Regions from separate parts of the Streptomyces sp. R-07 genome, predicted to be linked through region 2. Evidence: riboswitches for the same ligand, from Rfam matches in the RefSeq annotation. Region 2 holds a riboswitch; the other holds the start of a gene.
The links. Region 2 has a riboswitch for cobalamin ahead of ACN9M0_RS29145 (ABC transporter substrate-binding protein). Riboswitches for the same ligand answer to the same signal wherever they lie in the genome.
Positions count from the first base shown of each region.

Region 1: linked by a shared signal. The riboswitch ahead of ACN9M0_RS24485 (ribonucleoside-diphosphate reductase subunit alpha) and the one ahead of ACN9M0_RS29145 (ABC transporter substrate-binding protein) in region 2 are both predicted to bind cobalamin.

Region 1 is NZ_CP183978.1:5,315,638-5,323,228, reverse strand. Features, by position in the region: gene ACN9M0_RS24505 (LuxR C-terminal-related transcriptional regulator) at 1-632, shown strand, start outside; gene ACN9M0_RS24500 (DUF3311 domain-containing protein) at 768-1,031, shown strand; gene mctP (monocarboxylate uptake permease MctP) at 1,028-2,656, shown strand; gene ACN9M0_RS24490 (GNAT family N-acetyltransferase) at 2,731-3,231, shown strand; cobalamin riboswitch at 3,287-3,409, shown strand; gene ACN9M0_RS24485 (ribonucleoside-diphosphate reductase subunit alpha) at 3,541-5,895, shown strand; gene ACN9M0_RS24480 (ribonucleotide-diphosphate reductase subunit beta) at 5,895-6,908, shown strand; gene def (peptide deformylase) at 6,966-7,591, opposite strand, start outside.
Region 2 is NZ_CP183978.1:6,350,839-6,358,429, forward strand. Features, by position in the region: gene ACN9M0_RS29130 (alkane 1-monooxygenase) at 1-157, opposite strand, end outside; gene ACN9M0_RS29135 (TetR family transcriptional regulator) at 273-869, shown strand; gene ACN9M0_RS29140 (cold-shock protein) at 1,091-1,297, shown strand; cobalamin riboswitch at 1,333-1,539, shown strand; gene ACN9M0_RS29145 (ABC transporter substrate-binding protein) at 1,606-2,682, shown strand; gene ACN9M0_RS29150 (FecCD family ABC transporter permease) at 2,694-3,767, shown strand; gene ACN9M0_RS29155 (ABC transporter ATP-binding protein) at 3,764-4,579, shown strand; gene ACN9M0_RS29160 (ArsR/SmtB family transcription factor) at 4,558-4,923, shown strand; gene ACN9M0_RS29165 (MFS transporter) at 5,005-6,393, shown strand; gene ACN9M0_RS29170 (TetR/AcrR family transcriptional regulator C-terminal domain-containing protein) at 6,323-7,048, opposite strand; gene ACN9M0_RS29175 (MFS transporter) at 7,188-7,591, shown strand, end outside.

The DNA of each region.
Region 1 (7,591 bases), 1.0 Mb from region 2:
GCATCACGGGACTCGACCAGGTCCGCGAACGGCTGGAGGACCTGGCCGCGAACGCCCGCACCGAGTGCCTCTCGCTGCTGCCCGGCGGCGCCCAGCTCCCGGACACCATGGACGCGAGCCAGCCGCTCGACCAACTCGCCCTGGAGCGCGGGGTGAAGATCCGCTCGATCTACCAGGAGAGCTTCCGCAACGACCCGCCGACCGTCGAGTACGTGCGCTGGTACTGCGACCTCGGCGGCGAGGCGCGGACCGTGCCCGTGGTCCCGATGCTCATGGTGATCGTCGACCGCGAGGCCGCGCTCGTCCCCGTCGACCCGGAGGACGGCCGCGCGGGCGCGCTCGAAGTGCGCAGCCCCGGCCTGGTCCACGCGCTCGTGGTGCTCTTCGACCGGCTGTGGGACGCGGGCACCCCCTTCGGCGAGGCCCCGCGCCGCGACGCGCACGACCTCTCCCCGCAGGAGCGGGAGTTGCTGATGCTCCTGGGCATCGGCTGCACGGACGACATCGCGGCCCGGCGGCTCGGGGTCTCGCTGCGGACCGTCCGCCGGATGAGCTCGGAGCTGATGAACCGCCTGGGCGCGCGCAGCCGGTTCGAGGCGGGCGTGCGGGCGGCGAAGGAGGGCTGGCTCTGAAGCGGCGAGGGGGCCGGCTCCGACGAAGCCCCGAAGAATCGCTTCCGTTATGCGGACAGGGGTTCCCAGCACGGGAGCAGTCCCCTAGATTTCCCCAGCATTACCGAGGTGATCAGCGAGGGGACGGGAATCGCCATGTCAGACACGCCAGATGCGACACAAGGGAAACAACCGACCATCACAGCCCTGCGGGTGGTGATCGCGCTCTGCCTGTTCGCCCCGTTCGTGGCGATGCTCTGGGTGAGCTCCTACGCGAAGGTCGAACCGCTCTTCGCCGGCATCCCGTTCTTCTACTGGTACCAGATGCTCTGGGTGCTGATCTCCACGGTGCTCACCATGGTCGCGTACAAGCTGTGGCAGCTGGACCAGCGTGCCCGCAAGGGAGGTGACGCGCGATGAAGGACGTGACCGGCGTGAACGGCGTGGCGCTCGGCGTCTTCGTCTTCTTCTTCCTGGCCGTCACGGTCATGGGCTTCCTGGCCGCGCGCTGGCGCAAGGCCGAGAACGAGCACAGCCTCGACGAATGGGGTCTGGGCGGCCGCTCGTTCGGCACCTGGGTCACCTGGTTCCTGCTCGGCGGCGACCTCTACACGGCGTACACCTTCGTCGCCGTCCCCGCGGCCATCTACGCGGCGGGCGCGGCCGGCTTCTTCGCCGTGCCGTACACGATCCTGGTGTACCCGCTGATCTTCACCTTCCTGCCGCGCCTCTGGTCGGTCTCGCACAAGCACGGATACGTCACCACCTCCGACTTCGTGCGCGGCCGCTTCGGTTCCAAGGGCCTCTCGCTCGCGGTGGCGGTCACCGGCATCCTCGCCACCATGCCGTACATCGCGCTCCAGCTCGTCGGCATCCAGGCCGTCCTGGACGTGATGGGCGTCGGCGGCGGCGAGGGCACCAACTGGTTCGTCAAGGACCTGCCCCTGCTCATCGCCTTCGGTGTCCTCGCGGCGTACACGTACTCCTCCGGCCTGCGCGCCCCGGCGCTCATCGCCTTCGTCAAGGACACCCTGATCTACATCGTCATCGCGGTGGCGATCATCTACATCCCGATCAAGCTGGGCGGCTTCGACGAGATCTTCGCCAAGGCCGGCGAGGCGTACGCGACGGTCAACCCGGCCACCGGCAAGCCGAAGGGCGCGCTCGTGCCCGGCGAGGCGGGCCAGTGGACGTACGCGACGCTCGCGCTCGGCTCGGCGCTCGCGCTCTTCATGTACCCGCACTCCATCACGGCGACGCTGTCGTCCCGGAGCCGCAACGTCATCCGCCGCAACACCACGATCCTGCCGCTGTACTCGCTGATGCTGGGCCTGCTCGCGCTGCTCGGCTTCATGGCGATCGCCGCCGGGATCAAGGTCAAGAACGGCCAGCTCGCCATCCCGCAGCTCTTCGAGACCATGTTCCCCGACTGGTTCGCGGGCGTCGCGTTCGCCGCGATCGGCATCGGCGCGCTCGTCCCGGCCGCGATCATGTCGATCGCCGCGGCCAACCTCTTCACCCGCAACATCTACAAGGACTTCATCAAGCCGGACGCCACCCCGGCCCAGGAGACCAAGGTCTCCAAGCTGGTGTCCCTCCTGGTGAAGGTCGGCGCGCTCGTCTTCGTCCTGACCATGGACAAGACGGTCGCGATCAACTTCCAGCTGCTCGGCGGCATCTGGATCCTGCAGACCTTCCCGTCGCTCGTCGGCGGTCTCTTCACCCGCTGGTTCCACCGCTGGGCGCTGCTCGCCGGCTGGGCCGTCGGCATGGTCTACGGCACGCTCGCCGCGTACGGCGTCGCCAGCCCGACCCAGAAGCACTTCGGCGGCTCCTCCGCCGAGATCCCGGGCATCGGCGAGATCGGCTACATCGGTCTCACCTCCTTCGTGCTCAACGTCGTCGTCACGGTCGTCCTGACCTTCGTCCTCAAGGCCGTCAAGGCCCCCGAGGGCGTCGACGAGACCTCCCCGGAGGACTACACGGCGGACGCGGGCGACGCCGGGGTCAAGGACCTCCCGACGGTCGGCGCCGCGGTGCACTGACCCACGGACGCGCACCAGAGGGGCCCGGAGAAACTCCGGGCCCCTTCGCGTGCGGCGGAGGCAGACTGGGGCGCATGGACTTCACGATCAGGGCGGTACGGCCCGAGGAGTACGAGGAGCTCGGCGACCTGACCGGGCTGACCTATCTGAACGACGGGCTGCTGCTGCACGGCGAGGACGACTTCTATCTGGACGTGCTCCGCGACACGGCCCGGCGGGCGCGCGAGAGCGAGGTGCTCGTCGCCGTCGACGCGGAGGGCGGGATCATCGGCGGGGTGACCTTCGCCCCCGGCGGCACCACCTGGGCGGACATCGGCGTCACCGGCGAGGCCGAGTTCCGGATGCTCGTGGTGGCACCCGGGGCCCGCGGCAGGGGCGTCGGGGAGGCGCTCGTACGCGCGTGCGTGGACCGGGCGAGGGCCCTGCCGGAGTGCGCGCGGCTCGTGCTCTCCACGGACTCGAAGATGGTCTCGGCGCACCGGATCTACGAGCGGATGGGCTTCGTCCGCACCCCGGACCGGGACTGGCAGCCGATCCCCGACCACTCTCTGCTGACGTACGCCCTGGAGCTGTGACTGCCGGGACCGACACAACATGTGGGGGGTGCCACGAGCGGCGCCCCCCACATGTATGCTCATGCTCGCTGTCGACGCAGGGGAATCCGGCGCGAATCCGGAACTGTCCCGCAACGGTGTGCTTCGTGCGGTTTCGTACGGGGTGAGTCCGAGGACCTGCCGGCAGCGCGCCCGGTCCGTCCGGTCCGGGTGCCACAGACGTCCGGGCCTCGCGGAGTTGGGTCGGTGGACGCGGTGCCGCCGTGCGTACGGCCGCCCCGTTCCCGCCTCCCCGCCCTGGCCCCGAGCCGAGCGAGGGAGAGCCCCCACGTGACCATCGCGCCCGCCGATCCGGCCGCAGCGATCGAGACCGACGGACCCGGGACCGTACTCCTGCGGACCCTGACCGATCTCACCGCCGACCTCCCGGACACCGACCCCGGCAAGGTCGCCGCCGCCGCGCTGCGCGGCCGCAGCGCCACGTCGGACGAGGCGGAGCTGCGCGAGCTGGCCACGGAGGCGGCCGCCGGTCTGATCGCCGACGACCCGGCGTACTCCCGGCTCGCCGCCCGGCTCCTCACGATCACCATCGCCGACGAGGCGGCCGGCCAGGGCGCCGTCTGCTTCTCGGCCTCCGTCGCCGTCGGTCACCGCGAGGGCCTGATCGCCGACCGCACCGCCGAGTTCGTCGCGCTGCACGCGGAGCGGCTCGACGCGACGATCGACGCGGCCGGCGACGACCGCTTCGGCTACTTCGGTCTGCGCACCCTCTACTCGCGCTACCTGCTGCGCCACCCGATCACCCGCAAGGTCGTCGAGACCCCGCAGCACTTCATGCTGCGCGTCGCCTCCGGCCTGGCCGAGGACGACTCGGTGCGCGCGCTCGACGAGGTGGCCGCGCTGTACGGCCTGATGAGCCGTCTGGACTACCTGCCGTCCTCCCCCACGCTCTTCAACTCCGGCACCCGCCACCCGCAGATGTCCTCCTGCTACCTCCTGGACTCCCCGCAGGACGAGCTGGACTCCATCTACGACCGCTACCACCAGGTCGCGCGCCTCTCGAAGCACGCGGGCGGCATCGGCCTCTCCTACTCCCGCATCCGCGCCCGCGGTTCGCTGATCCGCGGCACCAACGGGCACTCCAACGGCATCGTGCCGTTCCTGAAGACCCTCGACGCCTCCGTCGCCGCCGTGAACCAGGGCGGCCGCCGCAAGGGCGCCGCCGCGGTCTACCTGGAGACCTGGCACGCGGACATCGAGGAGTTCCTGGAGCTCCGCGACAACACGGGCGAGGACCAGCGCCGTACGCACAACCTGAACCTGGCGCACTGGATCCCGGACGAGTTCATGCGCCGGGTCAACGCCGACGCCGAGTGGTCGCTGTTCTCCCCGGCGGACGTGCCCGAGCTCGTCGACCTGTACGGCGAGGAGTTCGACGCCGCCTACCGCAAGGCCGAGGCGGCGGGCCTGGCCCGCAAGACGATGCCGGCCCGCGACCTGTACGGCCGGATGATGCGGACCCTCGCGCAGACCGGCAACGGCTGGATGACCTTCAAGGACGCGTCCAACCGGACCGCGAACCAGACGGCCGAGCCCGGCACGGTCGTCCACTCCTCGAACCTGTGCACCGAGATCATCGAGGTCACGAACGACGGTGAGACCGCGGTCTGCAACCTGGGCTCGGTCAACCTGGGCGCCTTCGTGTCGGGTTCGGACATCGACTGGGAGCGCCTGGACGAGACCGTCCGCACGGCCGTCACCTTCCTCGACCGGGTCGTCGACATCAACTTCTACCCGACCGAGCAGGCCGGGCGTTCCAACGCCCGCTGGCGCCCGGTCGGCCTGGGCGCGATGGGCCTCCAGGACGTCTTCTTCCAGCTGAAGCTGCCGTTCGACTCCCCCGAGGCGCGCGCGCTGTCCACCCGGATCGCCGAGCGGATCATGCTGGCGGCGTACGAGGCGTCCGCCGACCTCGCCGAGCGCAGCGGCCCGCTCCCCGCCTGGGACAAGACCCGCACCGCGCGGGGCGTGCTGCACCCCGACCACTACGACGTGGAGCTCAACTGGCCGGAGCGCTGGGCCGCGCTGCGCGAGCGCATCGCCGCCGTCGGCATGCGCAACAGCCTCCTCCTCGCCATCGCGCCGACCGCGACGATCGCCTCGATCGCGGGCGTCTACGAGTGCATCGAGCCGCAGGTCTCCAACCTGTTCAAGCGCGAGACGCTGTCCGGCGAGTTCCTCCAGGTCAACTCGTACCTCGTCGACGAGCTGAAGAAGCTCGGCGTGTGGGACGCGCAGACCCGCGAGGCGCTGCGCGACGCCAACGGCTCGGTCGCCGGCTTCACCTGGGTCCCGGCCGAGGTGCGCGAGCTGTACCGCACGGCCTGGGAGATCCCGCAGCGCGGCCTCATCGACATGGCCGCCGACCGGACCCCGTTCCTGGACCAGTCGCAGTCGCTGAACCTGTTCATGGAGACGCCGACGATCGGCAAGCTGTCGTCGATGTACGCGTACGCCTGGAAGCAGGGCCTGAAGACGACGTACTACCTGCGCTCCCGCCCGGCGACCCGGATCGCCCGCGCGGCACAGGCCGCCGCCCCGATCCCCGTCCAGCAGGCGGCCCCCGACGCGGACGCCGTCGCCTGCTCCCTGGAAAACCCCGAGTCCTGCGAGGCCTGCCAGTAATGAGTACCGAGAAGAAGAACCTCCTGGATCCGGGCTTCGAGCTCACGCTCCGTCCCATGCGCTACCCGGACTTCTACGAGCGCTACCGGGACGCCATCAAGAACACCTGGACCGTGGAGGAGGTCGACCTCCACTCGGACGTCGCCGACCTCGCCAAGCTCACCCCCGGTGAGCAGCACATGATCGGCCGGCTGGTCGCGTTCTTCGCGACGGGCGACTCGATCGTGTCGAACAACCTGGTGCTGACGCTCTACAAGCACATCAACTCCCCGGAGGCGCGGCTGTACCTGAGCCGTCAGCTCTTCGAGGAAGCGGTCCACGTCCAGTTCTATCTGACGCTGCTCGACACCTACCTGCCCGACCCGGCCGACCGCGCGGCGGCCTTCGACGCGGTCGAGGAGATCCCCTCCATCCGCGAGAAGGCGCAGTTCTGCTTCAAGTGGATGGACTCGGTCGAGAAGATCGAGAAGCTGGAGACGGCCGCCGACCGCCGCCGCTTCCTGCTGAACCTGATCTGCTTCGCGGCGTGCATCGAGGGCCTGTTCTTCTACGGCGCCTTCGCGTACGTGTACTGGTTCCGCTCCCGCGGCCTGCTGCACGGCCTGGCGACCGGCACCAACTGGGTGTTCCGGGACGAGACGATGCACATGAACTTCGCCTTCGAGGTCGTGGACACCGTCCGCAAGGAGGAGCCGGAGCTCTTCGACGACGCGCTCCAGCAGCAGGTCACGGACATGCTGAAGGAGGCCGTCGAGGCGGAGCTGCAGTTCGGCCGCGACCTGTGCGGCGACGGACTGCCGGGCATGAACACCGAGTCGATGCGCGAGTACCTCCAGTGCGTCGCCGACCAGCGCCTCCAGCGCCTCGGCTTCCCGCCGGTGTACGGCTCGGAGAACCCGTTCGCGTTCATGGAGCTCCAGGGCGTCCAGGAACTGACCAACTTCTTCGAACGCCGCCCGTCCGCCTACCAGGTGGCGGTCGAGGGCTCGGTGGACCTCGACGAGGACTTCTAAGGCCGGTACGGCGAAGGGCCCCGCACTCCTCGGAGTGCGGGGCCCTTCGTCATGGGGTCAGGCGTTGGGGACCGTCTCGTAGCGCGGGGTGCCCTCTTCCATCTGGCGCAGGGCGTCCTTGCGGTCACGCTTCGACAGCTTGTCGATGTACAGGAAGCCGTACAGGTGGTCCGTCTCGTGCTGGAGGCAGCGGGCGAAGTAGCCGGTGCCGCGCACCTTGATCGGGTTGCCCTGGGCGTCCTGGCCGTGGACCTCCGCGTAGTCGGGGCGCGCCAGCTCGGCGTACGCCGTCGGCACGGACAGGCAGCCCTCGTTGGACTCGTCCAGGACGCGCAGCTCGGCCGGGAGCTCCTGGAGGACCGGGTTGATCACGACACCGGTGTGCCGGACGCCCTCGTCGTCGGGGCAGTCGTAGACGAAGACCTTGAGGTCCACACCGATCTGGTTCGCGGCGAGGCCCACGCCCTCGGCGGCCTTCTGGCTGGCGAACATGTCGTCGATGAGCTGCGCGAGCTCGTCGTCGAACTCGGTGACGTCCTTGCACTCGCGGTGGAGGACGGGGTTGCCGACGACCGTGATCGGGCGGGCCGTGCCGCGCTCGCGGTAGGCGAGCTCACGCGCCTCGCAGTCCTCCGTGTCCACGACGAAGCCGTCGTTGATCGTCTGCTCGTCCGTCTCCTGCT
Region 2 (7,591 bases):
GGATCCCGGTCCACCAGAAGAGGCGGAGTCCGGTGGCGTTCACCAGTCCCCAGGAGAGGAAGGGGAAGGCCGGGATGAGCAGGCCGAGCAGCCAGAGCCAGCGCTTGGGGTCGCGCCAGGCGGCGGGGGCTTCGGGGGAGTCGCTGTGCAGGGCCAAGGCCGGCTCCTCGGAGAGGGTGGACACTTCACATGCGTTCTGTCCAGTTGATAGACGGAAAGCCCCTTGAGCGTCAATCCTCTGGACAGTGCCCGGTGGATAAAGTGGGGGCACGATGACACGTTTTCGCGAGAGTGTTCGGTCCCTCCTGCGTGAGCAGGTGCTCGACGCCGCCTACCGGCTCGTGGCCGCCGACGGCTGGGGCGTGCTGCGCATGACCGCCATCGCGCGGGCCGCTGGCATCAGTCGCCAGACGCTCTACAACGAGTTCGGCTCGAAGGAGGCCATCGGCAACGCCCTGATCCAGCGCGAGCTGGAGGGCTTCCTGGTCGGCATCCAGCGCGAACTCGACTCCCACCGGGGAGAGCTGGAGGCGGCGGCCGTGGCGGGCGTCGGCTACACGCTCCAGCAGGCCGTGGACAACCCCCTCATCAAGAGCGTCCTGCTCGCGGCGCGCGGCGGCGAGGACGATCTCCTCGCCTACCTCACGACCCGCCCGGAGCCGGTCTTCGGCACCGCGATGGCGATGCTCGACGCGTACGCGATCGAGGCCTGGCCCGACGTCGACGAGGAGTCCCGCGGACTCGCCGTCGAGACGATCGTGCGGCTCACCGTCAGCCACATCGTCCAGCCCGTGGCCCCGCCGGAGGAGTCCGCGCGGCGCATCGCCAGGATCACGGCGCGGATCGCGTACCCGGGCGGCCGCGCCTGATCCGTGGGGGCCCGGAGGGTAGACGAGGCCCGCTGACGGACACGGGGGATATCCGGCAGCGGGCCTCTGTTGAACATTGTACGAGATCGTCGGGGTGAACGGCGCACACGACGGCGGTGGCGAAGCACGGACCGACGGGGTACATCTCCCCTGAGACGCGGACTCGGGCGCCCCGGCCCGGACACCCTCGCCCGCGTCGCCGTGACGACGAGGAGGCCGCCGTGGAAGGCAGAAGCAAAGGGTTCGTGCAGTCCTTCAACCGTCTCGGCGGGTACGGCTTCGTCGTCCCCGTGGGCTCCGAGGAGCAGGTGTACTTCAGCGCCGAGGACATCGAGGGCGCGGACCGCACGGTCTCCGAGGGGCAGCAGGTCTCCTTCGTCCTGGTCCTCGGCGACGGCCGCTTCGAGGCCAAGGAGCTGCGCCTCTGACACCGGCCGGGGCCCCCGGCACGAAGATCGGCCGGTGGTACTGTGCCGAGGCCAGTCGCACCTTTGTACGCACCTGAACGGGTACGTGCACGGGTCAGGGAATCCGGTGGAAGACCGGAACTGACGCGCAGCGGTGAGGGCGACGGGCGGAGCATCGGCCACTGGGCGGCACGACGGGCCCGGGAAGGCGCTCCGTCCGGCTGACCCCGAGTCCGAAGACCTGCTGGCGGCCCCGGCGGCACGCCGCTGCCCGGGGAGCACCGTACGACAGGCTCCGCGTATGAGCCGTGGCCGCAGAGGAAGTCCCCGTGCCGCTCGCACACCCCGTCCGCTCCGCCGTGCTCTCCCTGGCCGGCGTCCTGCTCCTCACCGCGACGCTGACCGGCTGCGGCGGCGGATCCGCCCGGCCGTCCGGGAAGGACGCGTCCGCGCGGGACGCGGCCGGGTCCCCGGAGCGCGGCCACCCCGTGACCCTCGACGACAACTGCGGACGGCCGGTCCGCGTCGACCGCGCCCCGCGCCGGGCCGTCGCCCTCGACCAGGGAGCGGCGGAGATCATGCTCTCCCTCGGCCTCGCCGACCGCATGGTGGGCACCGCCACCTGGACGGACCCGGTCCTGAAGGGCCTGGAGAAGGAGAACGCGAAGGTGCCGCGCCTGGCCGACCGCTACCCCTCCTTCGAGAAGGTCCTCGACACCGAACCCGACTTCGCGGCCGCCTCGTTCGCGTACACCCTCGGCAAGGGCGGCGTGGCTCCCCGCGAGCGCTTCGAGCAGCTCGGCGTCCCCACCTACCTGTCGCCCACCGACTGCGTCGGGAAGGACAACAGCGGCGACGGCGACGGCGTCCGCACCCGCCCGCTCACCATGGAGACGGTCTACGGCGAGATCCGCGACCTGGCCCGGGTGTTCGCGGTCCCCGAGCGGGGCGAGAAGCTCGTCGCCGGGCTCAAGGCCCGGGTGGCGAGGGCCACGGCGGCGGCCGACTTCACCGACGCCACCGTCCTCTACTGGTACTCCGACGCCAAGGCGCCCTACATGGCGGGCTGTTGCGGAGCCCCCGGCATCGTCACGAACGCGCTCGGCGCGAAGAACGTCTTCGACGACACGCGCGAGGAATGGCCCCAGGTCAACTGGGAGACCGTCGCCGACCGCGACCCCGACGTCCTCGTGATCGGCGACCTGAGCCGCCGCGCGCAGTCGGCCGAGAGCGCCGCCAAGAAGATCGAGTTCCTGGAGTCCGACCCCGTCACCCGGAACATGACGGCGGTGCGGCACAAGCGGTACGTCCTGCTCAGCGGCCAGGCCATGAACCCCACCCTCCGCACCGTCGAGGGCGTCGAGAAGGTGGCGGCCGCGCTCCGCTCGTACGGTCTCGCGAAGTGAGCACGACCTCTCTGACGCCCACGCCCGCGCCGCCTACGCCCACGCCTTCGTCCGCGGCCACGCCGGTACGCGCCGGTGCCACGGCGCTGCTGTGGACGGCCGCCGGCCTCGCCCTCCTCGTCCTGTCGGCGGCCGTCGCCATCACCATCGGCCCGGCGGACATCGGCGTCGGCGAGGTCGGCTCCGTGGTCGCCGCCCACCTCGGCGGCGGCGTCTCCGCACTCTCCCCGATCCGCGACGGGATCGTCTGGGACCTGCGGCTGCCCCGCACCGTCCTCGCCGCCGTCTGCGGCGCCGGACTCGCCGTCTGCGGGGCGGTGATGCAGTCGCTCCTGCGCAACCCGCTCGCCGACCCCTTCGTCCTCGGCGTCTCCTCCGGCGCCTCGACCGGCGCCGTCGCGGTCGTCGTCCTCGGCGTCGGCGGAGGAGTCCTCTCCGTCACCGGCGGGGCGTTCCTGGGAGCGGTGGTCTCCTTCGCGCTCGTCCTGCTGCTCAGCCACACGCTCGGCGGCTCGACGGACCGGGTGGTGCTCGCGGGCGTCGCCGCGATGCAGCTCTTCTCCGCCCTCACCTCCTTCGTCGTGATGACCGCCGCCGACGCGGAGACCACCCGGGGCGTGCTCTTCTGGCTCCTCGGCTCGCTCGCCGGGGCCGGCTGGAGCGACGTGTGGGTGTGCCTCGCCGTCCTCGCGGCGGCGCTGCTGGTCTGCGGCGGACACGCGAGGACCCTCGACGCCTTCGCCTTCGGGGAGGAGGCCGCCGCCGCCCTCGGCGTCGCCGTCGCGCGGACCCGGCTCGTCCTGCTGTGCGTCACCGCCCTCCTGACGGCCGCCCTGGTCTCCGCCGCCGGCGCGATCGGCTTCGTCGGCCTCGTCCTGCCGCACGCCGCCCGTGCCCTCGCCGGCCCCGGGCACGCCCGCCTCCTGCCGGTCACCGCGCTGGCCGGGGCGGTGTTCCTCGTCTGGGCCGACACGCTCGCCCGTACGGTCCTCGACCCGCAGGAGGTGCCGGTGGGCGTGGTGACCTCGCTGATCGGCGTACCGGCCTTCGTCCTCGTCCTGTACCGCACCAGGAGCAGCCGATGAGCGCGAGCGCCCACGCGGGCGCAGGGCTTCGCGCCGAGCGGGTCTCGCGCACGGCCGGCGGCACCCTCGTCCTCGACGGGGTCAGCCTCACCCTCGCTCCCGGCACCGTCACCGGGCTGCTCGGGCCCAACGGTTCGGGCAAGTCCACCCTCCTGAGCCTGCTCGCCGGCGTCCTCGCCCCCGACGCCGGAGTCGTCACCCTCGACGGCGACCCGCTGGCCGGGCTCGGCCGCCGCACGGTCGCCCGGCGCCTCGCCACGGTCGAGCAGCAGGCCGACACCCAGACCGACCTGACCGTCGCCGACGTCGTACGCCTCGGCCGTATCCCGCACCGCAGGGCCTGGACGCCGCCGTCGGCGGCCGACGAGACCGCCGTCCGCACCGCCCTCGAACGGACCGGGCTCACCGAACGCGCCCGGCAGCCCTGGCGGACCCTCTCCGGCGGCGAACGCCAGCGCGTGCAGATCGCCCGCGCCCTCGCCCAGGAACCGCGCGAACTCCTCCTCGACGAACCCACCAACCACCTCGACATCCAGCACCAGCTCGACCTCCTCGCCCTCGTCGCGGACCTCCGCCTCACCGCCGTCGTCGCCCTGCACGACCTCAACCTCGCGGCGATGCACTGCGACCGGCTCGTGGTCCTCGCCCGGGGCCGGGTGGTCGCGAGCGGCACCCCGGACGAGGTCCTCACCGAGGAGCTCATCGCCGAGGTCTACCGGGTCCGCAGCGCCGTGACCCAACCCGGGCCCGAGGGGCGCCCGCACATCCGCTTCCTGGGTACGGTGGGCCCATGTCCACGCCCGAGTCCGTAGACCCCGCTGCCGCCGCCCGCCCGCACGAGCGGACCCCGGGAGCGCGTGAACTCGCGGCGGCGGCCGAGGTGTTCGGGCTGCTCTCCGACCCCACCCGGCTCCATCTGCTGTGGCTGCTCACCCGGGGCGAGGCCGACGTGAGCGCCCTGACCGAGGCGTGCGGCGCCGCGCGTCCCGCCGTCAGCCAGCACCTCGCCAAGCTGCGCCTCGGCGGGCTCGTCACGACCCGCAAGGACGGGCGCCGGGTCGTGTACGCGATGCCGGACGGGCACCTGAAGCGCCTGGTCGTCGAGGCGATCAGCCGCGCCGACCACCAGGTGACCGGAGAGCCCTGGCACGACTGACGTGAACATGTGCGCACTCGTGCACGCGTCGGCTACGGTGGAGGTCTCAGCCGTCCGCCGTGGCCGACCGGGGGCGCCCTCATGCTGTCCGTGCTGCGCAACCGCACCTACCGCCGTCTCCTCGGCGCGCAGGTCGTCGCCCTCGCGGGCGCCGGCCTCGCGACCGTGGCGCTCAGCCTCCTCGCGTACGACCTGGCCGGGGCGGACGCCGCCGCCGTGCTCGGCACCGCCCTCGCCCTCAAGATGGCCGCGTACGTGGGGATCGCCCCGCTCGCCGGCGCGCTCGCCGACCGCGTGCCCCGGCGGACGCTGCTCGTCTCGATGGACCTGGCGCGGGCGACCGTCGCGCTCGCCCTGCCGTTCGTGACGCAGGTGTGGCAGGTGTACGTCCTGATCCTCCTGCTCCAGGCCGCCTCCGCCGCCTTCACCCCCGCCTTCCAGGCGACGATCCCGCAGGTGCTGCCCGAGGAGCGCGACTACACCGAGGCCCTCTCGCTCTCCCGGCTCGCCTACGACCTGGAGAGCCTGGTCAGCCCCGTGCTCGCCGCCGCGCTGCTCACCGTCGTCCCGTACTCCTGGCTCTTCACCGGCACCGCCGCCGGATTCCTCGCCTCGGCCCTCCTCGTCCGGACGACCACCCTGCCCGCACCGCCCGACACCGGGACGGAGGGAGCCGGGGAGCGTCTGTACGCCAAGGTGGCCTTCGGCATCCGGCTCCTCCTCGCCACCCCGCGCCTGCGCGCCCTCCTCGCGCTCGACCTCGCCGTCGCGGCGGCCGGGGCCGTCGTCCTCGTCGACACCGTGCTCCTCGTCCGCGACACCCTCGGCCGCCCCGCCGGGGACGTCCCGCTCGCGCTCGGGGCCTACGGGGCGGGGTCCATGGCCGTGGCGCTGCTGCTGCCGCGCGTCCTGAGGCGGGCGGACGACCGGGCCGTCATGGTGCGGGCGGCCTTCGTCCTGCCCGGGGCCCTCGCCCTCCTCGCCCTCGGCCTCGCCGCCGCCCCCGGCGCCTGGTCCTGGCCCGCGCTCCTCGCGGTCTGGCTGCTCGCCGGCGCGGCCGGTTCGGCGGTCCTCACCCCCGGCGGCAGGGTGGTGCGCCGCTCGGTCGGCAGCGGCGACCTGCCGGCCGCCTTCGCCGCCCGGTTCTCCCTCTCGCACGCCTGCTGGCTGCTCGCCTACCCGCTCGCCGGCGGGCTCGCCGCGTGGGCGGGACCCGCCGCCTCGGCGGCCGTGCTCGCCGCCCTCGCCCTCCTCGGGGCCGTGGGCGCGGCGCTCCTCTGGCCCCGCGAGGACCCGGCCGAGCTCGACCACGTCCACCCCGGACTCCCGGCCGGTCACCCGCACCTGGCCGGGTCCGGTGCGCACCACGCGCACCCGTTCCGCATCGACAAGACACCCCCTAGCGGGGGAGCCGCATCTCCAGACCGTCCAGGACCACGTCCAGCCCGTAGGCGAACTTGGCGTCCCTGATGGCGACCGGGTCGACCGCCGCGTGCGTGGCGGCGTCGGCGTACGCCTCGGCCAGGTGGTCGTGGCCGGACGCCGCCTGCTGGGCGGCGGGCATGAGGCGGGCGATGAACCCGGCCTCGGTCTCGCCGGAGCGGGCGACCGTGGTGAGCCAGGCGGCCTCCGTGGTGCTCATGCCGATGACGTACGACAGGAGGGTGTCGATCGCTCGGCTCGGCTCGGGGAACCCGGCCGCCGAGAACAGGGCGGCGAGCCGCTCCGAGTACGACATCAGGTTGGGACCCAGGTAGGCGAGGCCCGCCTGGCCGAGGGTCGACGAGAGCCAGGGGTGACGCAGGGCCGTCGCGCGGAAGGACCCGGCGGCCTCGGTGGCGGCGGCCCGCCAGGGGCTGCCCGCGGGCGGGACGGCGATCTCGGCGGCGACCTCGTCCACGGCGAGCTCCATCAGCTCGTCCTTGGTGGCGACATGGCGGTAGAGGGAGGTCGCGCCGGCGTTCAGCCGCGCGCCGAGCTTGCGCATGCTGAGCGCCTCGATGCCGTCGGCGTCGAGCATGACGACGGCCTCGCGGACGATCGCGGCCCGGCTGAGCGCGGGCTGATCGGGGGCGGACTGCTCGCGGGCCCACACGGACGGGACGGGGTTCGCCTTGGCGGCCATGGTCCTCCTTCACTGCGTACGGCGTTCGCATCCAGCGTACAGGTCTCCTGGGTTGCGAACAGTGTGCGCAGCTGCGTACAGTGTTCGCATCGAAGGGCGCTCCAAGAGGGCGCGAACGAAACCCGAGGGGGAACTCCCGATGGACACCCGCAACCCACGCCGCTGGTGGATCCTGGTCGTGCTGTGCCTCAGCACCCTGGTCCTGGTCGTCGACAGCATGGCCCTCACCGTCGCCGTCCCGTCCATGACGGGGGACATCGGGGCGAGCGCCCAGGACATCCAGTGGATCCTGGACTCCTACATCCTGGTCTTCGCGGGACTCCTGCTGACCTCGGGAAGCCTCGGTGACCGCTTCGGCCGCCGGAAGGTCATGGTCACCGGCCTGCTGCTCTTCGGCGCGGCCTCACTCGCCGCCACGGTCTGCACCACACCCGGCGAGGTCATCGCCGCCCGGATCACCATGGGCGTCGGCGGCGCGCTGATCATGCCCTCGACCCTCTCCATCCTCATCACCGTCTTCGACGAGGACGAGCGACCCCGCGC